3 regions of the Paenibacillus sp. KS-LC4 genome follow, and region 2 is predicted to be linked to each of the others. Evidence: riboswitches for the same ligand, from Rfam matches in the RefSeq annotation. Region 2 holds a riboswitch; each other region holds the start of a gene.
The links. A riboswitch is a leader RNA that binds a small molecule or an ion and turns the genes downstream of it on or off. The one in region 2 is predicted to bind cyclic di-AMP.
Positions count from the first base shown of each region.

Region 1: another riboswitch for cyclic di-AMP. It lies ahead of V5J77_RS00140 (ubiquitin-like domain-containing protein); the one in region 2 lies ahead of V5J77_RS00995 (C40 family peptidase).
Region 3: another riboswitch for cyclic di-AMP. It lies ahead of V5J77_RS18910 (hypothetical protein); the one in region 2 lies ahead of V5J77_RS00995 (C40 family peptidase).

Region 1 covers NZ_CP145905.1:20,639-30,457, forward strand. Annotated here, with positions in the region: gene V5J77_RS00105 (stage 0 sporulation family protein) at 1-115, shown strand, start outside; gene V5J77_RS00110 (DNA replication initiation control protein YabA) at 210-656, shown strand; gene V5J77_RS00115 (tRNA1(Val) (adenine(37)-N6)-methyltransferase) at 778-1,434, shown strand; gene rsmI (16S rRNA (cytidine(1402)-2'-O)-methyltransferase) at 1,466-2,344, shown strand; gene V5J77_RS00125 (AbrB/MazE/SpoVT family DNA-binding domain-containing protein) at 2,464-2,718, opposite strand; gene V5J77_RS00130 (HD domain-containing protein) at 2,999-4,294, shown strand; gene V5J77_RS00135 (TatD family hydrolase) at 4,317-5,090, shown strand; cyclic di-AMP (ydaO/yuaA leader) riboswitch at 5,275-5,482, shown strand; gene V5J77_RS00140 (ubiquitin-like domain-containing protein) at 5,727-6,872, shown strand; gene rnmV (ribonuclease M5) at 7,206-7,754, shown strand; gene rsmA (16S rRNA (adenine(1518)-N(6)/adenine(1519)-N(6))-dimethyltransferase RsmA) at 7,764-8,678, shown strand; gene yabG (sporulation peptidase YabG) at 8,782-9,672, shown strand.
Region 2 covers NZ_CP145905.1:216,153-225,971, forward strand. Annotated here, with positions in the region: gene V5J77_RS00965 (hypothetical protein) at 76-369, shown strand; gene V5J77_RS00970 (EAL domain-containing protein) at 541-1,824, shown strand; gene V5J77_RS00975 (PLP-dependent aminotransferase family protein) at 1,958-3,421, shown strand; gene V5J77_RS00980 (aminotransferase class I/II-fold pyridoxal phosphate-dependent enzyme) at 3,490-4,701, shown strand; gene V5J77_RS00985 (GNAT family N-acetyltransferase) at 4,750-5,214, opposite strand; gene V5J77_RS00990 (deoxyribodipyrimidine photo-lyase) at 5,280-6,716, opposite strand; gene V5J77_RS00995 (C40 family peptidase) at 6,851-7,321, opposite strand; cyclic di-AMP (ydaO/yuaA leader) riboswitch at 7,323-7,494, opposite strand; gene V5J77_RS01000 (hypothetical protein) at 8,008-8,823, opposite strand; gene V5J77_RS01005 (M1 family metallopeptidase) at 8,839-9,819, opposite strand, start outside.
Region 3 covers NZ_CP145905.1:4,480,173-4,489,991, reverse strand. Annotated here, with positions in the region: gene V5J77_RS18925 (sugar ABC transporter substrate-binding protein) at 1-185, shown strand, start outside; gene V5J77_RS18920 (glycoside hydrolase family 2 protein) at 344-2,884, shown strand; gene V5J77_RS18915 (glycoside hydrolase family 2 protein) at 2,922-5,477, shown strand; gene V5J77_RS18910 (hypothetical protein) at 5,577-5,996, opposite strand; cyclic di-AMP (ydaO/yuaA leader) riboswitch at 6,001-6,167, opposite strand; gene V5J77_RS18905 (arsenic transporter) at 6,377-7,741, opposite strand; gene V5J77_RS18900 (helix-turn-helix domain-containing protein) at 8,171-8,497, opposite strand; gene V5J77_RS18895 (GTP cyclohydrolase II) at 8,736-9,497, shown strand; gene V5J77_RS18890 (hypothetical protein) at 9,662-9,819, shown strand, end outside.

The sequences.
Region 1 (9,819 bases), 200 kb from region 2:
TGGTGAAGGCAAGGTAACGGGAATCAATGTTGGCTCCAAAACCGTGTACGTGCACTTGTTTGAGGTTGCGGGGAAACCGAAGGAACTTCCGTTAGACGATGTTGTTTTAAAATGATAGCATTAAGAACAATTCATAGCATGTCCAAACGACCAAGCGCAATGCTTACAGCTAAGGTGCAAGACGATGCTTGAAGCTCTGGGGTGGGAACTTGGAGAAAAAAGAGATTTTTGTTCAAATGGATCAGCTTGATAGCCAGATGGGCGAGTTTCATCGCCAGGTTGGGGATCTGAAGCTGCGAGTGAAGGAACTGCTCGAAGAGAATAAGCGATTAAGCATGGAAAACCATCAGCTGCGCAAAATTTTGAAGCGGGAAACGATTCCGCCACAAGTGGAGGAGCCTCTGCCAGTTAAGGCAGCAGGAGCCTCAAAATCAATTGCGGGCAAGACGATGGGGACAAGCACAAAGGTAGAGCAGCAGACAGAAGCAGCCGATCTGTTCACCTCCGCTGAAGATGCAGCTGCATATTCAGTAGGAGAAGGACATGATAATTTGGCTAGACTTTACCATGAAGGCTTCCATATTTGCAATGTCTATTATGGGCATTTGCGGACAGAAGGAGATTGTCTCTTCTGCTTATCCTTCTTAAATAAATAATGCAATCGGTTAACACTATGCCGTCCTTGCTAAGAGGACGGTATCTTTATGTCAAGGGAGCAGTGGGAAAGTCGTGGATGATCAGATTAAGCTGGAGGCCAATGAACGATTGGATGATTTAATGATGGATACCGGACTGCGAATTATTCAGAGCAGAGAGGTATTCAGTTTTTCTACAGATGCGGTGCTGCTTTCCAAATTCGCCAGCATTCCGAAAAAAGGAAGGATCATTGACCTTTGTACAGGAAATGGAGTCATTCCATTGTTATTGACGGGGCGGACGAAAGCGCAAATTGATGCTGTGGAAATTCAGCCTAGACTTGCAGATATGGCTAGGCGGAGCGTTAGCCTGAATGGGCTGGAGCAGCAAATTAACATTGTAGAAGCAGATTTGCGACATTTTGCAGCGAATAAAGCGATTTATGGAACTTATGATGCGGTGACGGTAAACCCGCCGTATATGTCGACTGAAGCAGGCGACTCTAACGAAAACGAGCATTATGCGATTGCCAGGCATGAGGTACATGGTACCTTGCAAGATATTGTTGAAGCATGCTCAAGACTTGTGCGTCCAGCTGGAAAGGTAGCTATGGTGCACCGCCCATCGCGCTTTGTAGAAATTATCGAGACAATGCGTAAGTATAAGCTGGAGCCAAAACGGGTACAGTTCATTCATCCAAACAAAAATGGCGAAGCGAATATGGTGCTTATTGAGGCTATGCGCGATGGAAGACCAGAGCTCAGGCTGCTGCCGCCAATTATGGTATATGATATTTAGCCTAGTGGAAGGCTAGTAGGAGGACTCAATAATGTTTGTGCAAAAAAGCTTTAGCGGGCAGCAGCAAAATGGTGCTGGGACGTTATATCTAGTCGGAACACCAATTGGAAACTTAGAGGATATGACCTTTCGTGCGATCCGCACATTGAAAGAAGTTGACCTTATAGCTGCCGAGGATACGAGACAGACACGAAAGCTTCTTTCCCATTTTGAAATTGCGACACGCCTTGTCAGCTATCACGAACATAATAAGCAAGCCAGTGGCGTTGAGCTTATAAGATTGCTGCAAGAGGGCCAATCCATTGCTCTTGTAAGCGATGCAGGACTGCCTGCTATCTCCGATCCAGGAGCGGATTTAGTCGCTGAGGCGGTCGAGCAGGGTGTTTTCGTCGTTCCGATTCCTGGTGCAAATGCGGCCTTGTCTGCTTTAATTGTATCAGGCTTGCCAACAGAGCGTTTTATGTTCGCGGGATTTCCGCCCCGAGAGAAAAAGTCGCTTGCGAACTGGCTGCGTCAGCTTCAAGGACAGGAAGGCACATTGATGCTGTATGAGTCGCCGCATCGCTTGCGGAAGACGCTGGAGGCCATACTGGAGCATCTGGGAGATCGTCGCATCGCAATGGTGCGGGAGCTGACGAAACGTTTTGAAGAAATGGCGCGTGGAACAGTAACGGAATGTATCGCTTGGATTGAGGAAAATCCGCCTTTAGGAGAGTATTGTCTTATAATAGAAGGAAGTAATTCGGATGAGAATAATGGGGAGCTTGCTGCTGCTTGGTGGGCGGAGCTGAGCATGGAAGAGCATGTGACGCATTATGAGGCGGAGCTTGGACGTAAGGATGCGATTAAAAAAGCGGCTACAGATCGTGGACTATCAAGACGTGATGTTTATAATGAGGTAAACCGCTAGAAAAACAAAAAATAGAGAAAAAAAGACCTTCCTGGCCGGGTTCTAGCGCAGGAAGGCAATAAGGAGTATTAAAAGGTTAGAATTAACTAGTTGAATAAGGTTATTATAACCTATTTTTTTTATTTTGTCACAGGTGAAGGCATTTCTGATAAACAAATGTGACAAACAATTTTTCCTTTGAAGTAAGATACGTTCTCAGCGTTGCCACAGAAGATACAAGCTGGCTCGTATTTCTTCAACATAATGCGCTCGCCGTCTACATAAATCTCTAGTGCATCTTTCTCTCCAATACCAAGCGTGCGGCGAAGCTCAATCGGAATAACAACGCGACCTAATTCATCAACCTTACGGACAATACCTGTGGATTTCATCATAATAATTTGTTTCCCCTCTCATCAAAAAGTGTATTCGTCACTTTTCGACATAGTTTCTCTTTTTATGTCTACTATAATACCAACGTTTCCCATAATAGTCAACTGAAATTATTGAGGTAAATTGCAGGTAACAAGGGAGTTTGACTATATAGTAAGGTCATATTACTCTTACTATAGAATACAACAGGTTCGACATTTTGGAAACTGTTTTGCGACAATCTTCGACATATTTCTTACTTTTTTATGTCGAATCAGAGAACAAAAGGAGTTGATTTGTTGAATGAACCGACAGCTATCGGAAGAAAAAGTTTTTAAGGACCCTGTTCATAAATATATTTATGTGCAGGATCAGACAATATGGGATTTAATCAACACGAAGGAGTTTCAAAGATTAAGGCGTATACGGCAGCTTGGTACCTCTTATCTCACTTTTCATGGTGCTGAGCACAGCCGATTTTCCCACTCCCTCGGTGTGTATGAAATTACGCGAAAGATTATTTCGCAATTCGAGCGCAATGGTTTTCCCGGCTGGCCGCAGGAGGAACGGCTATTGGCGCTTTGCGCAGCCCTGCTTCATGACGTTGGTCATGGGCCATTTTCCCATTCGTTGGAGCAAGTGTTCGATACGCATCACGAGCAGTGGACCTGCAGCATCCTGCTCGAGGATACCGAGATCAATCGTATACTACGAAATGTAGCAGACGACTTTCCTGAACATGTAACTGCTGTTATTAATAAGACATATCCAAATCCAATTGTCAGCGGGCTCATTTCCAGTCAGCTTGATGCGGACCGCATGGACTACTTATTGAGGGATGCTTATTTTACAGGCGTTAATTATGGCAACTTTGATCTGGAGCGTATTTTGCGCGTGCTCCGTCCTATAAATGGAAGGATTGTTGTTAAAGAAAGTGGCATGCACGCCGTAGAGCATTATTTGATGTCGCGCTATCAAATGTATTGGCAAATTTATTTTCACCCGGTGACGAGAAGCTCGGAAATCATCCTTAGACAAATATTTCGTAGAGCGAAGGAGCTTTATGAGGGTGGCTATGCGTTTGACTGGCTGCCGGAGCCGCTGAGACGACTGCTTGACGGTACAATTGCCGTTAAACAATATTTGAAGCTTGATGAGGCGTATTTACAAACGGCCTTCACAGAATGGAGTGAAGAGGGCGATGAATTGCTCTCAGAGCTATGTGATCGTTTTCTGACGCGTCGCCTCTATAAATACATTATGCTGGATAAACCGGATATTAGCCTCTTTAATGAAGTAAGACAACAATTTGCGGCAGTTGGATTGAATCCGGATTATCATATGGAAATTGATTTTCCATTTGATCAACCCTATGATGTGTATCGGCCTGATACGAAAAAAGGGGGAAAGGAGGAAAAAACGCCGATTTTGTTAATGGACGGGTATGAGGCTGTCAGTGAAATTTCCACGAAATCCGACATTATTCGCTCCATCACCGGGCTTCATCAGGGCCAGTCCCATTTGTATTATCCGGAAGATAAGCTGCGTGCTGCTGCAGATCAATTAAGCGATAAAGTACGAAAATTATTTAAAATATAGTATAGAAGGAGCTTGCTCAGCTATGATTTCTTTATTCGACACACACACGCATTTGGACTCCCCGCATTTTGACGAAGATCGCGAGGCCGTTATCGAAAGAGCGCGTGCAGCAGGAGTAGACCTGATGGTTAATATTGGTTTCAATAGAGAAACGATTCCAACTACGCTTGCACTCGCAGAAAAATATGATTTTATATATGCAGCGGTCGGCTGGCATCCCGTTGACAGCATTGACATGCTGCCAGAGGATCTTAACTGGATTGAGGAGCTTTGCTCTAACCCTAAAGTGGTAGCTATCGGCGAAATTGGACTGGATTATCATTGGGATACGTCTCCTAAGGACGTACAGCACCGCGTATTCAGGGAGCAGATTCGCTTGGCAAAAAAGCTAAAAAAACCAATTATTATTCATAATCGCGATGCTCATGAGGACATTGTCAAGCTGTTGAAGGAGGAGGATGCCGCAGCAGTTGGCGGCATTATGCATTGTTTTTCAGGGAGTCCGGAAACGGCTCAAAAATGCCTCGATATGAACTTCTATATTTCGTTTGGGGGACCGCTTACATTCAAAAATGCAAGGGTACCAAAAGAGGTGCTCGCGATGGTCCCGAGTGACCGAATTTTGATCGAAACGGACGCCCCATATTTGACCCCTCATCCCTTCCGAGGGAAGCGAAATGAGACGTCTTATGTGTCGCTTGTTGCGGAAGCGGCAGCAGAAATATTAGGAAAATCGGTGGCCGAAATCGCCAATTTGACAACCGAAAACGGTAAAAAATGTTTTGGAATTAAGTAAAAATGGCTATAAAAGCGAGAATAAGTGACCTTTCCGGCGATAAAACTAATTTTTCATGCTGAAATAGACTCTCTTTTCCGTAAATATCCTAAAATTTCGCTTAAATCGGTTTTTATCTGATCTTTACAATTAGGCTCCGATGAAGGTATGATTCATTTCAGAGCTTTAAATTTTTGTATTGGATTTCCAGTTTGCGCTTAATCTTCGAACTTTGGAGAGCGGGGGAACCAGGCACGTTGCTGTGAGGAAATTGCGGATCACATTGCACGCGCACTTGAATTTCTTCTAGGGGTGAATTTGGCGGGGATTGCCATGAGCATTCTTCCGACGATAGGGCAGCTCTCTTGCCCGAACCCGACAGCTAACCTCGTAAGCGTTTATAGAGAGTGATCAACCTCGTGCATTCACCTTTCCTGAATAGTCTATTCGACATTCCCAGGAAGCCACGAAACAGATCCTCTGTCGACGGGCTTTCTTTTTATTTTTGAATATTGGGTAAATCGTCGTCATAGGGTAAATCTAGGAGGTTGCAGAGGAAATATACTGGAGCGTGCTAGAAGCACGCCAATATACTATAGTCGCGTCAATGGTATCATGCGTAATTCGACGGCGGGGCTATGAAGGAGGACCGATGAAGTGGGCATTATTCAAGCAAGTGAGACCCATGGGAAACGATCATCCAGCATGTCTTTCGCATTGCGATGGAAGCGTGAAAACTTGCGTTTGATTCTTTTGAGTACTACGATCTCAATCGCTATGACTTTCATGTTTTTGGTGTTGTTGTACGGATCGGCTGACAAAAGCGTATCCGTAGTAGTGAATGGACAAGAAACTGTTGTTTCAACGAAACAATGGGTCCTGCAACGCCTACTGGATGAACAAGCTATTACAATTGGCCCGCATGACGAGGTATCTGTACCTCTGAATACGGCTGTAAAGGATGGGGACCGCTTTGAGGTTAAGCATGCGGTACCGCTACTTGTAAAAGCTGATGGCAAGACATCAACGGTGTACACGACAGAGAAAACCGTGCAGGCAGCGATAAAGAAATTAAATATTCCTGTTGAAGATGATGATAAAGTATTACCTTCGCTTGGCTCGGGTGTCAGCGCAGATATGACCGTAACGGTCATTCGCGTCGATACGAAGCTAGGCAAGTCGTCCAGCACAACACCGTTCACCATTGTGAAGAAGGAAGATCCGAACCTGGAAGTAGGCAAGGAGAAGATTGTGCAGACGGGCAAAGAAGGCGTCGTAACGATCAAAATTGAGAAGCAGTTTGAAGATGGCGTGCTTGTCTCCAAGAAAGTGGTAGACAAGGTAGTCGAATCGGCTGCGGTTAATCAGGTCGTTGCAATCGGTACGAAAAAGCCGGAGCCTAAGGTTACTGTGCTGTCCACAGCGACAACCAGCAACAATGTAACGGTAGACGGCACTACGCTCAAATCCAAAAAAGTGCTTAGCAACGTCACATTGACCGCTTATTCAGCTGGAGTAGCTTCGACGGGCAAGAGCGAAGGCCACCCTGATTATGGTATTACGGCCTCTGGTGCTAAAGTTTCGGAAGGACGGACGATTGCCGTTGACCCGGATGTTATTCCACTCGGTTGGTGGGTGTACATCGAGGGCATAGGATTCCGCCGCGCTGAAGATACCGGAAGTGCGATCAAGGGTAGTAAGATTGATGTGTATTTTGACAGTGAAAAGCAAGCTAATCAATTCGGGAAGAAAAAAGGTTTTACCGTCTATGTGATTGGTCCTAATAAGCCATCTCTTAGCTGATTAGCGTCAGTTCTTTATGGAAATACAACGATTCATAAGTTTCACATTTATCATTAGGCTTATATTTCTCGGAGAGAAACGCGCTGCGCCGCCTGAGGAAGGTGACCGCCGTTTCACTTTGATTGTGCTCTAGTTTATCGCAATCATAAGCTAAATATGACAGGTTACGGAAGAGGCCTTGCCTCTTCTTTTTGTTTGCGTAGGATTCGCTTGAATCGTTAATTGGGGGTATAATATAACAGACGTAAATGAGCGGGTTGTTGTTGCAGCAATCGCCCATTTTTTTGAAATATAAGCATGTATAAGTTTCCCTTTGTGAAAGGATTGTTCGATGTGATCAAGGAAATGATTGTAGTAGAAGGCAAAGAGGATACGGTAGCGATTAAGCGGGCCGTTGAAGCCGATACGATCGAGACGAATGGATCGGCCATTGGCGAGGATGTGCTGCGGCGCATTGCGCTGGCACAGGAGCGCCGTGGCGTTATTATATTTACAGATCCGGACCATGCAGGAGAGCGCATTCGCAAAATTGTCGCTCAGCGCGTGCCGGGCTGCAAGCATGCTTTCTTACCGCAGGAGCTAGCCTCCTATAAAGGGGATATCGGCATTGAGAATGCGGCTCCTGATGCGATCAGGCAGGCGCTCTCGGAGCTGCGGACAGAAACGGCTGCAAGCGTGGGGAGCATTACTTGGGATGATTTGATGGCGGCTGGCCTAATCGTGCATGAGGAAGCGGCGAAACGGCGGCTGGTTATGGGCAAGCTGCTGGGCATCGGCTACGCTAACGGGAAGCAGTTCTATAAGCGCTGCACAAGCTTCTGCATTACGCGCGAGGAGTTTGACAAGGCGCTGCAAGCCATGGAACAACAGGAACAGGGGTGACGAGGGCGTATGACGGAACAACAGAGCTTGAATAAAGGCGCGGTTAAGAACGCAGAGGTAGCCACGCCTAAACGGACGAAGGAAATCATTGCGAAGTACGGCTTTTCCTTTAAAAAGAGCTTGGGACAAAACTTTCTCATTGACCAAAATATTTTAAACAATATTGTCAGTGCAGCTGAGCTTGACGAAACGAAAGGCGCGCTGGAAATCGGCCCAGGTATCGGAGCGTTGACGCAGCGCCTTGCGGCAGTTGCGGGTACCGTAACCGCTGTTGAAATCGACAATCGGCTGATTCCAATTTTGCATGATATTTTTGAAAACGAGGCAAATGTGGGCATCGTGCACGGCGATGTGCTCAAGCTAGACCTGAAGCAGTTGTTCGATGAGCGTTTCAGCGGCGTAACGGGTGTTAGCGTCGTGGCGAACCTGCCTTATTACGTGACGACCCCGATTCTGATGAAGCTGCTGGAGGAGCGCCTGCCGCTGGAAAATATCGTCGTCATGATCCAGAAGGAAGTTGCACAGCGGATGGCGGCGAAGCCAGGCGGCAAGGAATATGGCAGCCTAAGCGTGGCTGTGCAGTATTATTGCGAGCCGAAGCTTGTATGTACGGTTCCGCATACCGTGTTCATACCTCAGCCGAATGTAGACTCGGCGGTTATCAAGCTTGCGCTGCGGGATAAGCCGGCTGTTGATGTGCCCGATGAGGCACATTTCTTCCGCATTGTGCAGGCGAGCTTCGCACAGCGCCGCAAGACGCTTTATAACAATTTGACGGCACTTGTGGGCAAAGAACAGCGGGAGGCGCTGACAACGCTGCTGCAGGGGCTTGCAATCGATCCTGCGCGGCGGGGTGAAACGCTGTCGTTAGAGGAATTCGCCAAAATTAGCCGCGCATTTTTGGAAGCGGGCTGGAGAGGCTAAATAAAGATGGGCGCCGCCGGGCAATTGCCTCGGGGCGCCCGTTTGATTTTTCCGCACACTACACGCCATTTGCCCATAGGATAGACGAAGAGGTGATTTACCTATGGAGCAAGGGGAGCTGGTCGTCCGCAAATCGTATGGCGGTGACGTGCTATTCCGCGTAGAAGCTGTTCGAACGGATCATGCCCTGTTGAAAGGCACGGATTACCGTTTGCTTGCGGATGCGCCGATTCCTGATTTATCGGTTGTTCGCGATCCAAAGAAAGAAAAAGCTACGCAGCTGGTTCGAGTGAAAGTAAACGACTCGCTCAGCCGCATACGTCAGCAGCATGAGCAAATGGCCGTTCAGGTGAAGGCGGATATTCGGCATGCGATGCCACAAAGCCAGCCTTTCTTTGAGGTGCCCGGCAAAGTGCTGCATTTGGATGGCGACGGCAATTATTTGCGTAAAAGCATGCAGCTGTACCAGACGATGAATGTGCCGGCTCATGGCGTGCATGCGCATGAGTCACAGATGGCTGATTTGCTTTACCGGCTGCTGCCTCAAGTGAAGCCGGATATTGTGGTCATTACAGGGCATGATGGCGTGCTGAAAACAAGGCTGGAGGCAGATCTGCACAGCCTGAGCAGCTATAAAAACTCGCAGAGCTTCTATAACGCAGTTCGCGTAGCACGGGAGTATGAGAAGAATCGCGACGGTCTTGTCGTCATTGCAGGAGCGTGCCAGTCGCACTTTGAAGCGCTGCTGCAAGCCGGATCGAACTTTGCTAGCTCGCCCGGGAGAATTTTGATTCATGCGTTAGACCCGGTATACATTGCAATCAAAGCAAGCTATACGTCCATACGCGATACCATTAACCTGGCAGATGTCATTCATGGCACGATCAGCGGTATTGATGGCGTAGGCGGCATTGAGACGCTCGGAAGGTACCGCATTGGCTTGCCAAAGCCTAAATTGAAGGCAGCTGAGTCATCCTTGCAAAGCATTTCTTAACAATTAGCCGAGTGCAGTTGAGACTCGCAACCGTTCTCGGCTCCTTTGATTTTATAATTTTTCGAAAAATTATTCATGGAATGATAAAAATGGATGAAAACACCGTTGACAATTAAATCGGTTGACTGATATAATATTTTGCCTTGT
Region 2 (9,819 bases):
AACAGAAAGGCATTAAAAATTGCGGAAATGCGGTAAAATGAATAATACAAATCAATGAAAAGGTGGAACCTTATTATGGGCGTAAAGCATGCAAGGGAATATGCGGATATATTGAAGGAGCTTACAACGGCGGTCAGTGCGATTGAGGGCAGCTATTCCTTTTTTGAAATGGAGAAGGAGGAGTGGGAGGCGCTGGGAGAAGACGAGAAGCAAGAGGTGATGGAGGCATTGGCCGACGATGTGTTTTTCGGGCTAGGCGAGCAAACGATGATCGAGGTGGGCGCAGGCAAAGTTTCCTACCACGCGAAGCATCATGTCATTGAGGTGGCACAGGGCGATAATATCACGCACATGGTACGTTTGATTTAGAGCATAGGTCAAGCAAGGCATTCAAGGTATTCAAGACCCGGTCTTCTGGAGGAAAATCGGACTTTGCGAACGCTGTCGCTTCTTTACAACGAATGTCGATTCCGCTACAATAGGGTCTAACTTTAACAATGGAAGAATATATGACATCGTTTTTATGTAGAGGAGCACGCGATGAAGGACCGACAAACGATGCGAAAGATACCGGAATCGCTAGGCCTTAAGGGTGAGCGGCTGGCTGCCTTCTATCAGCCTATCTTGGCCATGGACACCAGAACAATAATAGGATATGAGGTGCTGGGCAGGGCCTGTGAAGGCGAGCGCGTACGCAGCTTGGGTAAGTTTTTTGGAGACGTCTCCATTTCGGTAGAGGATCATATTGCGGTCGATCGGATTTTGCGAGAGCAGGCGATGCGCAAGCTGGGTGCAGAAAATATAGAGTCGCTGCTGTTTATTAATTTAAAGCCGAACTGGATTCATCGTTATGGGCAATCTGGCGAGCTGTTTACGCTACAGTTGATTGATAAATACGGGATTGATCCACGCCGCATCGTCATCGAAATTACCGAGGAAAGCTTTAATGGCCCGATGGATGAGCTGCGCTCCATTGTGGATCTATACCGTTCGAGAGGCTGCCTCATTGCGATTGATGATGTGGGAAGCGGCTTCAGCAGTACGGATCGCATTGCCCATATTCAGCCTAATATATTGAAGATCGACATTCATATGATCAAAAAGAGCGCGACGCACAATGGTTATTTAGGTGCCCTTCGCTCCTTCTCGGCGCTAGCCGAGCAGATCGGAGCGTCACTGCTGGCTGAAGGTGTAGAGACGCGCCAGGATTTGGTGCGTGCGATTGAAGCGGGAGCCCGCTATGTGCAGGGCTTCTTCTTCTCCAAGGCGGAGCCGGAATTTCAGCAGGCGGATCGTTTCGCCGGAGCACTGGAAGCTGAGCTTGCCGAATACGTTCAGCAGCGCTTGCGCTCCGAGACGACTTGGCAGAAGGAAGCGGCCCAGCTTGCAGCCCTCATTGATAAAGGTTGTATTTGCAGACAGGAGAGCGAGCTAGGCAGAGCAGAGGAATTTAATGGATGGATTACCGGTTTGCTGGAGCAGCTGCCGCTGGGCTGCGTTCGTATCTATTTGTGCCGGGAAGATGGCATTCAGCTATCTGCCAATTATTGCAGGGTGGAGGCTGGCGAATGGGAGCGGCAGGAGGAATATTACGGGGCGAACTGGAGCTGGCGTCCTTACTTCATTCCTACCATTGCGCAGCTGAGCGAGATGCAGCGTACTCTTGTATCGCGTGCTTACGTCGATTTGGATACATGTGAATGGATTCGGACGATATCTATTCTTGCTGGTCCCGGACTTATTTTATTTGCAGATATGAAGGATTATGAACAGCAGACGGATCGGGAGCGGGAGGACGCTGCTTGCAGAACCACGACAGGATGATAAATCCGTAGTCGTGGTTCTTTTGTTCATTTAGAGGAAAGGATATGATGATTTCATCCCTTTTCTCTATTTTTTCGCGAAACGTACAGCTTGGCTGGGTGCATACGCCAAGATAAAGGAGAGGTAATGAGAAGTGTATCATGATTTCAAGCTCATAGAAGGCCGTCCAGTATCCATTCAAGTGAAAGATTATATGAAGCGTTTGATGATAAAAGGCGCGCTGCAGCCGCATCAGAAGCTGCCGTCGACACGAGAGCTGGGCATATTGCTCGGTGTTAGCCGCAATACGGTCATCGCCGCTTATTCGGAGCTGGCTGATGAGGGCCGTGTATATGTCCTGAAAGGCAAAGGCAACTATGTGTCAGAGGATTCGGCGGGCAGCATTGCCCCGCCATCCTTGTTCTGGAAATTGCCGTGGAAGGAGCGGCTGAGCAGGCAGGCTTTGCTTGCTGAGGAGCTGGATCTCATGAAGCGCGGCATTCGCGCTGGGAAGAATACGATTTCTTTTACGAGTATTGCCCCGGATGAGAAGCTGTTTGATCTGGATCATGTGAAGCAGGCGTTTCTGGGCCGTATGTCAGTGGAAGGCCATGTACTGCTGAACTACGGCTACGCCAAAGGCTATAAGCCACTGATCGCGTATCTGATGACGTATATGGAAAATAAGGGCGTGGATGTGCAAGGCAAGGATATGCTCATTACGGCCGGCTTTACAGAAGGCTTTGATCTTGTGCTGGCAGCGCTCCGGCCCGAGCACGGCGCAGTGATCTGCGAAAATCCTACCCATCATACGGCGATTAAAAACCTCAAGCTGCATGGCTTTGACATTAAGGGCGTTACAATGGAGCCTGATGGCATTCATTTGGGAGAGCTTGAACAGGCTTTGGAGGAGCGAGCGTTCGACTGTGCTTATTTCGTACCCTCCTACCATAATCCGACAGGCATTGTGATGTCGATGGAGAAGCGACTGGCGCTGATGCAGCTCATGAGCCGATACAAAATTCCCGTCATTGAGGACGGATTTAATGAGGAGCTGCGTTACTCCGGAGCGCATATGCCGCCGCTCATCGCTTCGGCGGGCAGCGGCAACAGCGTTATTTATATTGGAAGCTTCTCGAAGGTGCTGTTTCCCGGCCTGCGGGTCGGGTGGGTGCTTGCGGACCGTGAGCTGATTGATTATTTGGAAAGCATGAAGCGGGCCCGCAACATTCATACCTCAACGCTTGACCAATCGCTGCTCTATCAATATTTGCATAATGGAAATTTGCATAAATATTTGAAGCGTGCGCGAGCGGAATACAAGCGGAAATACGAGCTGACGCTGCAAACGTGCAAAGCTTTTGTACCCTATCAGACGCTTTCGGGGGATGGCGGGCTGCATTTGTTTGTGACATTTCCAGAAGCCTGCAGCGTGCGTGAGCTGCTGGAGGCGTGCGCGCGGCAAGGCGTAATTTTTACCCTAGGCCATTCTTTTTTTACGGATGGACGGGGCAGCAATACGCTGCGACTAGGATTTTCCCGCGTGACGGATGAGGATATTGTGCGCGGTATTCGGATTATTGGCGATACGGCAAAGCAGCTATGGGGCTTTGCATAAGCAGTAAAAGAGTTAGAGCAGAGCGAAGCAGGTACATTTTATTATTTTGAAAAGGGGATGCAGGCATTATGGTGCAGTATAACGTTTCACCGCTTGTAAAGAGCTTGCCCGCTTCGGGCATTCGCAAGTTTTTCGATATGGCCGGGCAGGATGAAAATATGATTTCGCTGGGCGTAGGCGAACCGGATTTTGCAACACCGGAGCGTGTTCGCGCTGCGTGCATACGAGCGCTGGAAAGCGGTCAGACGATGTACACGCCAAATGCCGGTCTGATGGATCTGCGCGAGGAAATCGCCGCCTATTTGGAGAGCAGCTTTCGATTAAATTACGAGCCGAACGATGAGATTCTGGTGACGGTGGGCAGCAGCGAGGCGCTTGATCTAGCCATACGCACACTGATCTGCCCGGGCGACGAGGTGCTGATTCCCGTTCCCAGCTATATCGCCTATTCACCTATTGTAGCGCTGCAAGGCGGCAGTATCGTAAACGTCGAGACGCATGAGCATGAGCAATTCAAGCTAACGGCACAATCGCTGCGGGAAAAAATTACCCCGCGCTCCAAAGTGCTGCTGATTAACTATCCGAACAACCCGACGGGTGCGGTCATGTCCTATGAGGATTGGCTCCCCATTGCCGAGCTGGTGAAGGCGCATAATCTGATCGTCGTTTCCGATGAGGTTTATGCGGAGCTGACTTACGAGAGCCAGCATGTAAGCATCGCATCGCTGCCTGGCATGCAGGAGCGGACGATCGTCATCAGCGGCTTCTCGAAAGCTTTTGCCATGACAGGCTGGCGCATGGGCTATGCCTGCGGCCCTGTAGAAATCATTTCGCAAATGCTGAAAATCCATCAATACACAGCGATGTGCGCACCTATAATGGGACAGATAGCTGCTCTGGAATCACTGCGCAGTGGATTGGCCGACAAGGATCTAATGAAGGAGGCCTATAAGCAGCGCAGGGCGATGTTCGTGGGCGGCTTGCAGAGGCTGGGGCTTTCCTGTCATATGCCGCAAGGGGCGTTTTATGCCTTTCCCTCCATTGCCCATACGGGGCTGAGCTCAGAGCAGTTCGCCTTCCGGCTTATGCAGGAAGCAGGAGTTGCTGTTGTGCCAGGGCATGTATTCGGCCCGGGCGGCGAAGGACGCATTCGCTGCTCCTATTCGGTATCGCCAGCGAAGCTGTCTGAAGCTTTGGAGCGAATAGGCAGTTATATGAGCCGACTGGGGCAGGATGAACCCCTGCAACAGATGCAGCAGTTGGAGCGGATTGGCGGTTAATTGGAGTAGTGGGGCAGGGGTTAGGCAGCAAGAGGAGGGGAAGAGGCACTACGTCTCTGCCTCTCCTCCGTAGACCATGCAATGGAATTCCGCCGCGCCTTGCGGTGTTGGGCGGATATACGTATCGGTAATGCGGAAGCCTGCCTTCTCGTATACGCGAATAGCGCGTGCATTCCAGGTCAGTACCTCCAAATCCAGCTCGCTGTGTGGAGCACGTCGGCGTGCTTCCTCTATCAGCAGTTCAACAAAGGCGGTGCCCGAGCCTCTGCTGCAAAGCTGTGGATGCCGGCCGAGGCCAAGCCGCAGCACGTCATCCCCGAGCGGGAAAAACTGTGCAAAACCAACGAGCTCCCCTTGGTCATCTAAAATAGCAGCGTATTGCTTCTGGCGAAGCTCGGGATCAGCGAACTCCATTTCTGCCTTCTCCATGGCATCCCATGCTGGCCATTGATAGATGCCATAAGGCGGCTCGTATTGCCAATCGCACAGCTGGCGGGCATGGGAGGCATCCATTGCGCCAACCCTCCAGCCGAATGACCGCTTCGCTCTGCCAGAAGCTGCACTCGCTTTTGTCATAATTACACAATCTCCTTATAGACCTCAATCGCGCGAGCGCGTGAAGCCTTCAAATCTACAATGGCATGCGGCTGCGGCAGGTGGACTTGCTTATCGGACAGATGGGCAAGCTCAGGCAGCCAGCGTCTAATGTAAGTACCGCTCGGATCATGAGCTTTGGACTGTGTGGCCGGATTCATAATACGAAAGTACGGCGCGGCATCGTAGCCGAGGGACGAGCTCCACAGCCAGCCGCCCCGGTTGAGCGTATGATCATAATCAGCCAGCTGGCGACGGAAATGCTGCTCGCCCAGCGTAAACGGGCACAGCAGGTTTTTCGTCAAAAACATGGCGGTCACCATCCGCAGCCGATTCGGCATTTCGCCGGTTTCATTAAGCTGCTTCATAGCGGCATCTATGATAGGAATGCCCGTTTTTCCTCGGCTCCAGGCCTCGAAATGCTGATCGTTCAGCGCGGATAAATCAAACTTCTGCTCATAGCGGTAAAAGTCCTCATTATATTTTCCCTGATAGAGAAAAAAATCCCGCCATGCCAGCTGCCTAATCCAAGGCTCGGCTCCAAACTGCTGCTGTGCTGCTTCATAGGCTTGCCTTGCCGATAGTGCTCCCGTATTCAAATAACGCGCCAGCTGGCTTGTTTGGTTTTCCGCAAACTGGTCGCGGCTGCCTTCATAGCCCGCCAAGCGGAGGCTTAGAAATTGCTCCAGCGCATCGGCTGCGCTCAGCGTTCCCGAGTCAGTCGGCGCGATTGAAGCATCCGTGGTATCGAACACAGCAAAGGAATCAGCCGATGTGCGGTCCGCCGCTTCTGTCGCGTCCGCTGCTCCCGCTGCCCGCAAAAAGGCTGACGCAGCCGGATGCTCCCGAGGAAGACGGAAGCGCTCTGCTATGCTGGCATCTATATTTTTCAGCGTTTTCAGCTGCTTCAGTGTTGTTTCGCCCGCAGGGGAATAATGGCTTTGCATAAAGGACTGCCACATGCGGTAAAAGGGCGTAAATACCTTGTAAGGCTCACTGCGTCTGGAAAACGAATGAAGCTCCTCCAAATCGGCGAGCGGTGCATCGTCGAGCGGCAGCCAGCGACGCCCCGCTGCGTGCACAACCTGCTGGATCGCTTGGTCTCGCATCCGGGCATACGGTGTATAGTCCATGTGGACGAGAACCTCTTCAATGGGATGGGCTTGCAGCAGCGCTTCGGTAATGGCGGCGGGATCGCCGTAAAGCACATGCAGCTGCTCGCCTGCCGCCTTGTATTGCTCTACTAGGGAGGCGGCCTGCGACAAGAAGGTTCTGCCGCTGTGGCACAAGAGCCGGTCACCATCCGCCAGTGACGGGTCTATGATAAGCAGATGAATGCCGTGCTGCCCAGAGCGGCGCACGTAATCAAAGCAGCGTAAATCGTTTGAACGCAGGTCTTTGCGGTGAATATATAAATACATGGAAACGAGCCCCCTTGTGTCCGTGCTAGAAAACAGAAAAGCCGCAGGCTATTTGTCCAAGGACAAACAACTGCGGCTTTACTGATTGAGACAGCAGCTTTTCGTTATGTAAGCGAAAAAAGCATGGTCTGGCTCTATTGCTCGCTTGCGTACTTGTCGTAAGCGTCTTGGCTCATAATGCGTGTAGCTGTCACGTAACGATCAGCGTAATAAGACTCGCTAAGTTTGCTAATAATAACGCCTCTACTTGAGGAGGAATGTGCAAACTTTCCATCCCCTACATAAATACCAACGTGGGAGATGCCTTTGCCATTCGTGTTGAAGAATACAAGATCGCCAGCGATCAGGTCACTCTTCTTCACTTCGCTGCCATCATTCGATTGCGCTTGGGAAGTACGGGAAAGATCGATGCCCATTTTATCGAAAACATATTTCGTAAAACCGGAGCAGTCGAAGCCTTTCGTAGTTGTTCCGCCGCTTTGGTACGGTGTGCCGATCAGATCAGCGATAACACCGTCCATCTTCGAATCCGCGAACACGCTGCCTGCTTGGAAAGCAAGCATTAATACAAGACCAACGAGTAGTGCAGTAACCTTCTTCAAAATTTGAAACTCCTTCCGGTGCCGACGAGGTTAGCTGTGGGGTTCGGTTGTGAAGGTTCCCTATGATTTCCAAGACACTTGAATCAAGCCGTCCAAGCATCGAAATCAATTCACCCAAAGTGGTTCCCCCGTATTTCTATACCTTTGCGGTATAAAAAATTAGGCTGGTTTAATTTTGCTCTGCGCTAATAATTCGTTTTTTTCACGTGATTTCCTCCTATATGAATGAATTTCTAATAATTCTCATGTAACCTTTTGGCTCAATTTTGCGTTAAAACAAGTTTCTTGCCTAATAAATGCTCGTTCTAACACCGTTCGCAAGCAAAAAATCATTTTGTCAGTTTATATGAGAAATAGGCGGCCAATATGCTAAGAATCGTACATTTAGGCTAGAATTATAGCGTAAAATGAAGAATTAGAGAGTTTAGTCAGCATCAGTCTAGGGGGTTGGTAAATAAATAGAAGCGTGGCCTACAGATGTTAAATAACTGAAAAACCCCGATTGCGGTCTCTTGTCCGCAATCGGGGTTTTTATGAAAAGGACTTTAGAAAAATGAGAATACTAAATGAGAATTAGGGAGGACTACCCTCATTTTTCTAAGTGTAATTTCCTATTTATGGGTGAAAAAGGTCTCATAAAAGGGCCAAAAAGGAGCCTGAAACGATCTTAAAATGATCTTAAAACACGCTCAGCGCTGCTTCGATTGCAGGCAATCGTATTGGGCAGCGAGCGTCCATACCTTCAACAAGGTACGGAGGAAATGGTAGGCTTGATGCATGATGAGTGCCAGCATTCCCGCCCAAGCATAGGAAAGGCCGGATACCAAAAGCGAGGCGGCGACAGCCAGCAGCCACATCATAAGAGAGAGGCCGGCATAAGGAAAAAGATTTCGGAGCGCCATACTGAGCGAGCGCATGGCGCCCGTGCCGGAGGCGGCGCCGAGCTGCATGGCGAGCAGCAGCAGGTGAACGAGAAAGCTCCACAGCAGCCAACCGCCAAAGCCTGGCAGCGTGCTTTGCAGTAGCTCGCCCAGCGAATGGCCCTCCAAAAGCAGCTTGAAGGCGCGAGGCAGAAGGAACCAGCCAGGTGCGAAAATAAGCAGCGCGCGCAGCCAATAGAGCAGCGTCACAGGCTTCCAAGCCTTGCGAATGCCTTGAAGAAACTGCGTTCCGCCTTTTTCGTCCATATGATGCAGCGAGTAGAGCAGCCCCGCATGGAACAGCGGGCTCAGCAGCATGCGGGCGGCGAATAGGCCGCCCAGCAGCCATAGATAGGGGGTAATCATATCTGTTTTTGTCAATTGAAACTGGGCCTCGCTGAGGAACAGCGAAACGGCCGAATCCGACGGATGCTGGTGAGGAAAGCGCCGCAGCAGCGGCAGTACAGTCATATCAATAAAGCGGTAAAGGAAAAGTCCCCATAATAGCTGGTACAGGAACAACGCAATGACGATATTGAAATGGCGGATGGCGAGCCGCCAGCCTTGCTTCATATGCTGCTTCATTTGTTAACCTCCTCTCTACCAGCCTACGGATGCGAGCAGGCCTTCAATAAGCTTCGTCAGGCCGAGGCTCCACCGAATGCGCGATTGCTCTGGCACTTCTGCACGCATAAAATTGTTAATATGCCGATTGTCCAGCACATTGCTGTTTTTCGGATCGACTGCTACCCATGCGAGCGGAGCGGCATGCATCACCTTGTACTCCATATGAGACTCGGCTGCGTCCCATATTTTAGAAATGGTTTCGCCGTCGGTAAAGGAGAAAACGAGCGGTATGGGTCCGTTTTGTCCGCCATTGCGCTTGATCAGCACGGTAGACTCATAAGCCGTTTGGCCATCCTTCTGCACTTCATTCACTCGAATAGCCTCCACTGAAAAATCCGCCATCAGGCTGCCATACACATACTGGTGAAAATAATCCTGCCATTTTTCCTTCGTAACCTGCTCGACGACTCGCTGGAAATCGGACGTCGTTGGATGCTTGAATTTGTATTTTTGAAAATATGTGCGCATAATTTTTTGCATCGTCTTTGCTCCGACCTGCTTCTCAATGCCGACCAGCACAAGCTTGGCGCGCATGTATACATTTTCCGCATACTCATCGCTGTTGTGATAGGCCCATGAAGGCTGCTTAAGCGGGGCAGGAGCTGTAATATAGCTGGCCTCCATAGCTAAATTGGGTTCAACGCCATAGGCGTTCTCCATCACTTTATCCTCTGCATACGATGTAAAGCCTTCGTCGAGCCAAGCTTCTTCGAACTCGTTCGATGCGACCATTCCGTACCAATACTGATGACCAATCTCATGTACAACGGTTCGCTCCAAGCTGTAGCCAGGGTTGTCGGAGTCAGCAGCTAAAGCGGTTACGAGCGTTGGATATTCCATGCCGCCGGCGCCATTCGCCCCTTTTGGCGGAACGACGATGGACAGCGTTGAATACGGATATTCACCGTACCACTCCGCGTATTTGGACAGCGACGATTTTGCTGCATGCATATA
Region 3 (9,819 bases), 2.0 Mb from region 2:
AGCTGCTGGAAGCGGCCAAACCGAAAGCATTGCCTTTCTATCCAGCTCCAGCAGGTGCCGAGGATTTCGTGAAAACGTACAAATCCGAGATGGAAGCGGTTATGTTCGGACAAGTAACGCTTGAGGAAGCTTACCAAACGCTGCTCGATAAAGGGAAAGACGCAGAAGCGAAGCTCAGCAAATAAGGATAGCGAATTGAAATTGTAAAAAAAAGCACGGTGGAACAGCCATAGCGCGGAGAAGGCCCAGCTGATAAATCGCAAGCGATTGGAGGCGGGTCTTTTCGCGTTTCACGTATTTTTTTCAACATACAGCTAGAGATAAATTGGAGGATGAGAGCCCTATGAAAATAACAGACTGGCGATTGCAGCATTTTGAGGTAGGGGAGAAGCCTCCTCTTCAGGTAGCGGCACCAGGACTTGACGACCGTTTTTGGATGACGGCGAACGTTCCCGGCGATGTGCATTCCACACTGATTGATCGGCGCATTATTGAGCATCCCTATTTTGGGCATAACGACATCAAATGCCGCTGGATCGAGCAGAAGGAGTGGTGGTATCGAGCGCAGTTCGACTATGAGATTCATGAGCGGCATGACGGTCACGGGGAGCGGCATGAGCTGATTTTTGAAGGGCTGGACACATTTGCGACGATCTTCGTCAATGGACTGGAAATCGGAACAGCGGAAAATATGCACCGCATTTATGTTTTTGATGTGACGAGGGTCATGCGTCCGGGCAAAAATGCGATTGCTGTCCGCTTTGACCCGCTGCATTTGCATCATCAGGATAAGGAGCAATTCCAGTGGTCCTCCTATACGAAGGAACGTCCATGGCTGCGCAAGGCTGCGATGAACTTCGGCTGGGACTGGGGACCGCGAATGGTGACCGTCGGCATTTGGGGCGGCGTTCGTCTGGAGCGCAGACGTGTCGCTAAGCTCGACAGTGTATTCGTTCAAACGTTATCGGCTGGCAAGGAAGCAGCAGCCTTGAGAGTAGCCGTTGATGCGGTTGCCTATCATAAGCAGGCGCAGCTGACTGCTGAAATCAAGCTGTTTACGAGGGAGGGCGAGGTCGCGGCATCTGCGGCGATTTCCGTAAAAGGCGGACGCGAGACGGCGGCGGAACTGGTCGTAAAGCAACCGCAGCTATGGTGGTCGCATGATCTTGGCGAGCCGTATTTGTATGAGCTTGAGGTGCAGCTGCTTGCGGCTGGCGAGCAGGTTGACAGCTATCGCAAGCGCTGCGGCATTCGAACAATTGAGCTGCAGCTGGAGGATAAGGCTGGAAAGCCCGCCTTTGCCTTCCTGCTGAACGGAGTCAAGCTGTTCGCTAAAGGCTCCAACTGGATTCCGGCAGACAGCTTTATTGGAGCGGTGAAGGACAAGCGTTATACCGATCTCATCGAGCTGGCTGTCGATTCCAATATGAATATGCTGCGCATTTGGGCTGGCGGCATTTATGAGAAGGATGTTTTTTACGAGGAATGCGATCGTCTTGGTGTGCTCGTCTGGCAGGATTTTGCCTTTGCAAACGCACTATTCCCCGATTTCAATCGTAATTTTATGGAAAATGTGAGGCAGGAAGCGATTGATAATGTGAAGCGCCTGCGCAATCATCCGTCGCTTGCCTTATGGTGCGGCAACAACGAAATTGACTGGCTGTATGATATGAAGTCGGCTGGCGGGGATATTACTTGTCCCTTCTATGGGGAGAGCATCTACCATGAGCTGCTGCCGGAGGTGCTGGAGCAATATGACAGCAGCAGGCCGTATTGGCCTTCGTCGCCTTATGGCGGCAATGATGCCAACGATCCTGATGTCGGTGACCGTCACAATTGGCAAGTATGGCATGGCTCGGTGTACCCGCGCAAATTCGGCGAGGCGCCGCTGCTTGATTACAGTATTGAAGGCGTCACGTTCAAAAATTATAAAAAGGATTTCACCCTGTTCAGCAGCGAGTTCGGCATGCACGCCTCGGCGAACCGCTATACGCTGGAGCGCTATATCCCGGAAGGCGAATTTTATTGGGGCAGCGTAGAGCTGGCGCATCGCAACAAGGATACGAACCACCAGAAGGGCATTTTGCTCATGGAAGGTTATACAGGCATTCCGCAAAATATCGAAGAATATATGAACTTCTCCATGCTCACGCAGGCGGAGGGCTTAAAATATGGCATTGAGCATTACAGGCGCAATAAGCATCGCACGAGCGGAGCGCTCGTCTGGCAGCATAATGACAGCTGGCCAGGCACGAGCTGGTCGCTGATTGATTATGAGCTGCTGCCGAAGGCTTCTTTTTATTATGCGAAAAAGTTTTACCATCCGCTCCTGCTGTCGCTCGATTATGAGCCAGGGCAGCCGCTCTGCGTATGGGCTGTTAATGACCGGCTGTCAGCGCATGAGGGCGAAGTGCTGTTCCAGTGCTTTACTCTTGATGGCGCCTTGGTGTATGAGCAGAGCTTTGACGTCAAGCTGCCGCCAAATACGGCAATTCAATTGGTCGAGCTTGCAGAGGCAGAAGTGCTAGGCGATGCTGCGCCAGAGCAGGTCATTGTGAAGCTGTCCGCTCCTTTGTTGGACGCGCCGGACAATTATTATTATTTACGTGATCATCGGGAGCTCAGCCTGCCGAACAGCACCCTTGCAGCGACGTTTAATGAGCAGGAGCAGACGATTACAATCGTGGCTTCGGGCGGTGTTGCGCGTCTGGTGAAAATCACTGTGAAGCAGGGCAACGTTCGCTTCAGCGATAACTATTTTGACCTGCTGCCGGGTGAACTGGTTACGGTCACCTTGCAGCAAGCAGACGGGCAGCCTCTGCGATCTGAGACGCTGGAAGTGTCCGCTCTCAATGCTGACAAGGCCGACATACATTTTAACTAATCTATTCTAATCTACTATCACGATTTTGGAGGACACGATGAACGAAGCGAATATAATTTTAGGTGATTGGAGCTTTAGAGCTTGCGGGGAGAAGGATTGGCTGCCAGCGAAAGTGCCGGGAAACGTCCATTTAGATCTGTTGCGGCAGGAGAAAATAGGCCATCCGTTTTACGGGACGAATGAGCATGGATTGCAGTGGATTGACAAGCAGGATTGGGAGTATCGGGCAACGTTCGGCGTGACGCCGGATATGCTTGCACACGCACAGCTTGAGCTGGTATTTACAGGACTAGATACGTATGCTGATGTGTACGTAAATGGCAAGCATATGCTGTCGGCGGACAATATGTTCCGCAGCTGGAAAATCAATGTTAAGCCGCTATTAAAGCTGGAAGGCAATGAGGTAACCGTCAAATTTCGTTCGCCTATAAACGAGGATTTGCCAAAGCTTGAGAAGCTGGGCTACTCGCTTCCAGCGACGAATGATCAGTCAGAGCTGGGTGGACTTGGCGATAAGAAGCTTAGTGTATTTGCCCGCAAGGCTCCGTATCATTATGGCTGGGACTGGGGTCCGCGCTTTGTGACAAGCGGTATTTGGAGGGAGGTTAAGCTCGTTGCCTGGTCGGAAGTACGGCTGACCGATCTATATATCGAGCAGCAGAAAATAACGTCCGCTCAAGCGGCTCTCAAAATAGTTGCAGAGGTCGAATGCGAGCGGGCTTGGCAAGGGCTGGTACGGGTCGAGGCAGACGGCAGACGCTGGGAGCAGCAGGTTAAGCTGAACGCGGGGGTGCAGTCGGTGGAGCTGACGGCATCTATTACCGAGCCGCGGCTTTGGTGGTGCCGAGGCCTAGGCAAGCCGGAGCTCTATCATTTTGAAGCACGGCTTGTGCAAGCAAAGGATGGAGTCGAGCAGCTTGTGAGCAGTCGCAGCGTAACGACGGGTTTGCGGGCAGTGAGGCTGGTAACCGATCAAGACGAGCAGGGTCATGCTTTTTATATCGAGCTAAACGGCGTTCCGGTATTCGCTAAAGGCGCGAATCATATTCCAAACGACAGCTTTCTGCCTGATGTGACGTATGAGCGCTACCGTCATGAAATTGTGAGTGCTGTGCAATCGAATATGAATATGCTCCGTATTTGGGGTGGCGGCATTTATGAAGCGGATGCGTTTTATGAGCTTTGTGATGAGCACGGCTTGCTCGTCTGGCAGGATTTCATGTTCGCTTGCAGCATGTATCCCGGAGATGAGGCATTTCTGGAAAATGTCCGTCTGGAAGCGGAGGAAAACGTTCGGCGTCTGCGCAATCACCCCTGTATCGCCTTATGGTGCGGCAACAACGAAATCGACACAGCCTGGTCGCATTATGATGAAAATATGGGCTGGGGCTGGAAACGCGATTACACGCCAGAGCAGCGTGAGCGGCTGTGGGCCGATTATGAGGCGATATTCCATCGGATTTTGCCGCAGGCGGTCGCCGGGCTTGGCAATGGTATTGCGTATTGGCCTTCATCGCCGATGCGCGGGCTGACGGGAGACAAGGAGCAGCATGCTTTCAACTTGTCGAGGAGCGGTGATATACACTACTGGGGCGTTTGGCATAACATAGAGCCTTTTGAAAAATATAACGTCCATGTAGGGCGCTTTATGAGCGAATACGGCTTTCAATCCTTCCCTGAGCTGCAAACGGTGCAGCAATATGCGGTGGAGGCGGATATGGCGATTGAATCGGAGGTGATGCTGGCGCATCAGAAAAACGCACGCGGCAACCAACTGATCAAGGAATATATGGAGATGTATTTACGTCAGCCGAAGGATTTTTCGGCATTTCTGTATTTGAGCCAGGTGCTACAGGCAGAAGCGATGAAGACGGCGATTGAGGCTCATAGGCGGAAAAAGCCGTTTTGCATGGGGACGTTATATTGGCAAATGAACGATTGCTGGCCCGTTGCCTCATGGGCGGGAATGGACTATTATGGGCGCTGGAAGGCGCTGCAATATTATGCGGGGCGCAGCTTCCGTGACATGCTAGTATCCTTCGATGATACGAGCGGCAGCTGTGTCGATTGCTATGTATTGTCAGATCGAAATGAGCCCTTCATCGGCGAGCTTGGGCTAGAGCTGCGGTCCTTCACAGGCGAGGTGCTGAAGAAGTTTGCTGTTCCCATATCGCTTCAGCCGAATAAGGGTCATATGGCCTGCTCCATTGAGCTGAAGGCGCTGCTTCCAGAAGATATTGAGCTAGGCTCAGTTGTTCTTGCTGCCAAGCTTAGACAGGATGGACTGCTTGTGGAGGAAAAGGAGCATTATTTCAGGCCGATGAAGGAGCTTGAACTTATAGCTCCTGTTATTAAGGTAAGTGAGATTGAAGGAAGCGGCGGTACGGCCTTTATTCTGGAGACGAATACGCTGGCGAAGCAGGTTCGACTTTCCGCGACCATCGAGGGTATTTTCAGTGACAATTATTTCGATTTACTGCCGAATGAACCGCGTACGATTACGTTTTATGCGCGCAATCCGCAAGGAGATCGGGCTTTCATTGCTGCATCGCCGGGCGAGCTTGCCGTCCATTCGATGACGGATTTTATTTGAAATAGCAAGGAAGGTTAGATAGCCGATAAAAAAGAACCTTTCCCGTCAGCTGAATGATGGTGGGAAAGGTTCTTTTGTGTTAGGTTGATTCAAAATAAGTTAAAAAATAGAAAGATAGAATAACGAGCGGCTAAGTAAAATAGGCTCCTCGGAGGTGCTGTCATCCGGTTCAATTTCTGCCGTCCACTGTTTGAGATGGTGAATGGCGTGATCGAACAGGTTGTACACACTGTGCTGATCCGCTTGCTCGCCCCGAAGCGAACGGCCTGTTATGGACAAGGTGCCGATAAAGCTGCTCAGCGCGCTGCACCACAGACCCCAATCGTTAGGACGTTCCATTTCGTCTACAAAAGTTTCGCCAAAGCCAATGCCTTTGTCCGTCGTTACCCGCAAGCAGGCCCGGTTTCCAGCGGCGTCTACATTGAGTGCTGGAATAACAAACAGCTCAATGCGCTTGACCTTAAGCTTCATTGCGTGCTTCGCCTTAGGCGGAGCGTCCGGCGCATGAAGGACAATCATATTCATCTCTCCTCACGTTCGCTTACGGAGTTAGCTGTCGGATTCGGGCCAGAGAGCTGCCCTACCAGTGCGCGAACGCACCGGATTCACCCCTTGCGATTTAAGCTGTCGCTTCAATCACGTCGTTGGTTCCCCCGCTTTTTCAATTGAAAAATTAAGCGATTAATAATAGAGTGCCAGAATTCGGCTAGGGATATATATTAAACCTTAATGGCTCATTTGTAAACCTTTTAGCAGTGAAATAAAAGTGCTGCTGCTTCAAATGAGAACGAACGCTGCCGTTATTTGGAGGCAACGCTCGTATTTTGTAGAAATAACAGATGAATAATGAATACAGCAGTTCATTGTGGACTGACCGTTCATGTAGAAGCTGTCGTGAGCTAATGCGAAGGGAAGATCCAGCCAACCCATAAAGCAAGAAGAGCGAGAGTAAACAGCAGAACAGGCGGAATGACGACAATCGTCACTTTGACATAATCCTTCCAATTGATTTTTATTTTGGCTCTCTGAACAAGATTTATCCAAATGAGAGAGGCTAGCGTGCCTATTGGTAACAGGAGTGAGCCTATATCGCTCCCAATGACGCTGGCGAGGTAGGCGATTTTGAGTGAAAGCGGATCGAGGTTCATTTCGGTGAGGGTGATCGTGCCGATCATGAGCGCGGGGTGATTGTTGACGAGTGTAGACATGGCGGACACAAGCCCTCCGATTAAAATGCTTGCATTCATCAGGCTCCCCATGACAAGCGGCTCGAATACCTGCACGAGTAATTGCGTCAGACCAATATTGTGCAGGCCGTAAATAATGATATACATGGCGAAGGCGAAAATGAGGATATGCCACGGAATTTTACGCAAAATGTCGTTCGGCGGCATTTTCAAGTAAGCCCAGCGCCAACTAAGGAGCAGCAAGGAGCCGAAAACAGCGACCCACTCAACGGGGATATGCAAATAGGAGGCAGCAAATAAGCTTAGCCGGACAGAAAAGACAAAAAGCAGAATTAATTTCATAAAGCGGCTGCTGAATTTGGGAGATGCGGGCTTGCTTCCGTTAGGCGTGAGTAGAGGATGGTAGCCAGATTGAATAGGGACAATTGAAATCGAATGGGGGACTTGCCGGGGAAGCTGATGGTAAAAGTAGAAGAATAGCAGCAGGCTGAGCAGCAGCAGACCAATTGTAGCGGGGATAAACATCATGACGGTATGCATGTACAAATCCATGCCGACGATTTTCAGCGCGATCAGATTTACAATATTGCTTACCCCGATGGGGGCGCTGGAGGCGGTAGCAATTAAAGCTCCTGAAAGTAGGTATGGAATTTTTTGGTGATTTTTTAGTCCCATATGATGCAACATAATGAGCAAAATCGGGGTTGTAATAAGAATGCTGCCGTCATTGTTGAAAAATAGCGTCATTAGAAAACACATTAGGTTTACATACCAGAATAATCTGAGTCCTGAGCCGCGTGCTCGAATGGCAAGCCCTTCGGCAGCCCAAATAAAGAAGCCAAAGCTCTCCAGCACGATTGCCATTACGATCGTCGCCATAATCGTGATGGCTGCTCCGCTAACGGTGGCGCTAATATGTGCCAAATCCGTCAATGAGACGACTCCGCTCAATAGGATGAGTATGGCGCCAAACGTAGCAGGAATGGCTTCATTCAGTCCTCTGGGGCGCCATAAAATGAGCAGGATCGTGAAGAGGAAGGCAAACAAGGAAATGATAATGGAAGGTAGCGAGATCAAATGTTAATCACCTCGAATTCTTGGTTAAATTCATAGTGAAGCAGGAAGGGGTTATTCATTCACAGCAGCTGCATTATGCTGAGCGGCTTCTATGCGGCTGCTTTCATAGCGTTTATCGGTTGCCGTAGTGGGTAGAGATATAATAGTGGGCTGTTTAATCGGTGGAGGAGGCTTAAGAATGAAATAGAGGGACAGGCCTGACGAGCAAATAATGAAGATCGTAAGCAATCGGGTTTCCTCCTTTCTAGTGATAACATATAAGAGGACGTCTATCATGGGGAGATATGAATAATATATGTATATGTGGCCTACTGATGGAGGGTACTAGACGTTAATAGTAGATTGCTATAATTCCGCGAAGCGTCCCCGCTCCAAAAACGCAAAGCAACCTCGGACTTGTTAAGGACCGAGGCTGCTTCGTTATCTTTTTTAATTGGATATGGACATAGGCGCTACCCAATCGGATGACCATTGCTGCAATTCGCGAATGACCGGCTCCAATGCACGTCCCTTTTCAGTAAGCGAATATTCGATGCGAACTGGAATATCTGGAAAGACGGCTCGGCTTACGATGCCTTCATTCTCAAGATCCTTAAGCCGCTCAGACAGCAGTCTGCCGCTAATGGGAAGGGCGCCTTGAATGCAGCTGAAGCGCTGCGGCCCGGACAGCAGCTGATAAATAATCAAGCCGGTCCATCGTTTGCTTATTATGTCCATTCCTTTGTACAGGCGCGGACAAAGCCCGGATTTCTCCATGTAGATCACCTCATTATAACTTGCTATTAAGTATAGCTTTATTAGTATTTATACACAAGCAAACTTTTTGATTGCTCATAACTTGACGTAATGGAATTTCGAATATATAATTAGTTACTAAAGGTAAGCGAAAATTTGTTCCCCTATGATTGTTCAATGAGGCAAGGTGCATTTATAGCAGATGAAGCTTAGCCTTTCAACCTATTATATCAAATACAGATGAAGAAGGTGCACAGCAATGATTAAACCATCCATTCGTTCTATTATAAATGACAAAATAAAAACGATTGAAGGCGATTCGCACGATATCCACGTAGTCGGACCTATTCAGCTTCCGGTTGAGCTTGACGGCGAGACAAAGATTTTTCAGTGGTACAGCTGGCTAAAGCGTGAGAAAAATAGCGCCCAAGACAAAACAGATCTATACAGTGAGCTGGCGAAGGGGCATTATGCGGAGCTTCAGCAATCCAGCGTGCTCGTCTATGGCGATTTTGCCGAAGGCGAGGATGCGCTGATTCGCATGCATAGCATATGCCATACGGGCGATATTTTTGGCAGCCAACGCTGTGATTGCGGCTTTCAGCTTAAGCAGTCCATGCGGATGATTATCGAGCATGGGACGGGTGCCTTATTTTATTTGGCGAATCATGAAGGCCGTGGCATTGGATTGTTCAGTAAGGCAATGGCTTACCTGCTTCAGGAGGAAGGACTCGATACAGTTGATGCGAACTTGGAGCTGGGCTTTGCTGAGGACGCTCGCGATTACAGTGAATCCATCGCTGTCTTGAAGCTGCTTCGCTCGTTGCCTGTGTCGATTATTACGAACAACCCGCGCAAAGTGGAGGCGCTTCGTGGAGCTGGCATGCATATTGCCCGCCGTGTTCCGCTCTGGGGGCAAACGTCCGTCTACAATGAGAAGTATTTGACAACAAAGGTTGTGAAGTCGGGACATTATTCGTTCGAAGCTCAGCATGGGGATAATCAGGTCAAAGCGCTGTAAGATCAGGAGATTTTTTGAAGATAAGTTAAGGATACGGATGTATTTTGAAAAAAGTTTGCGCGGAGGCCTGCTTCCGCGCTTTTTTGCCGTAACTTCCGCTCTGTTCATGCGTCTATTGGATATTGACGATAATGTGGCATATACTATTAGAGTGAGAGGGCAAGGTGAACATGACGATTGAGGTGAATAGCGACGTGCGTAGTCGTAACTATAGATGGAATGTTTTAATTCTTTTATTTGCATTATTCATTGCAGGGTGCAGTAACAATGATGAAATGACTGAGGAACGGCGGGATTCCCATTCTGGCGCACAGGTTTCGCC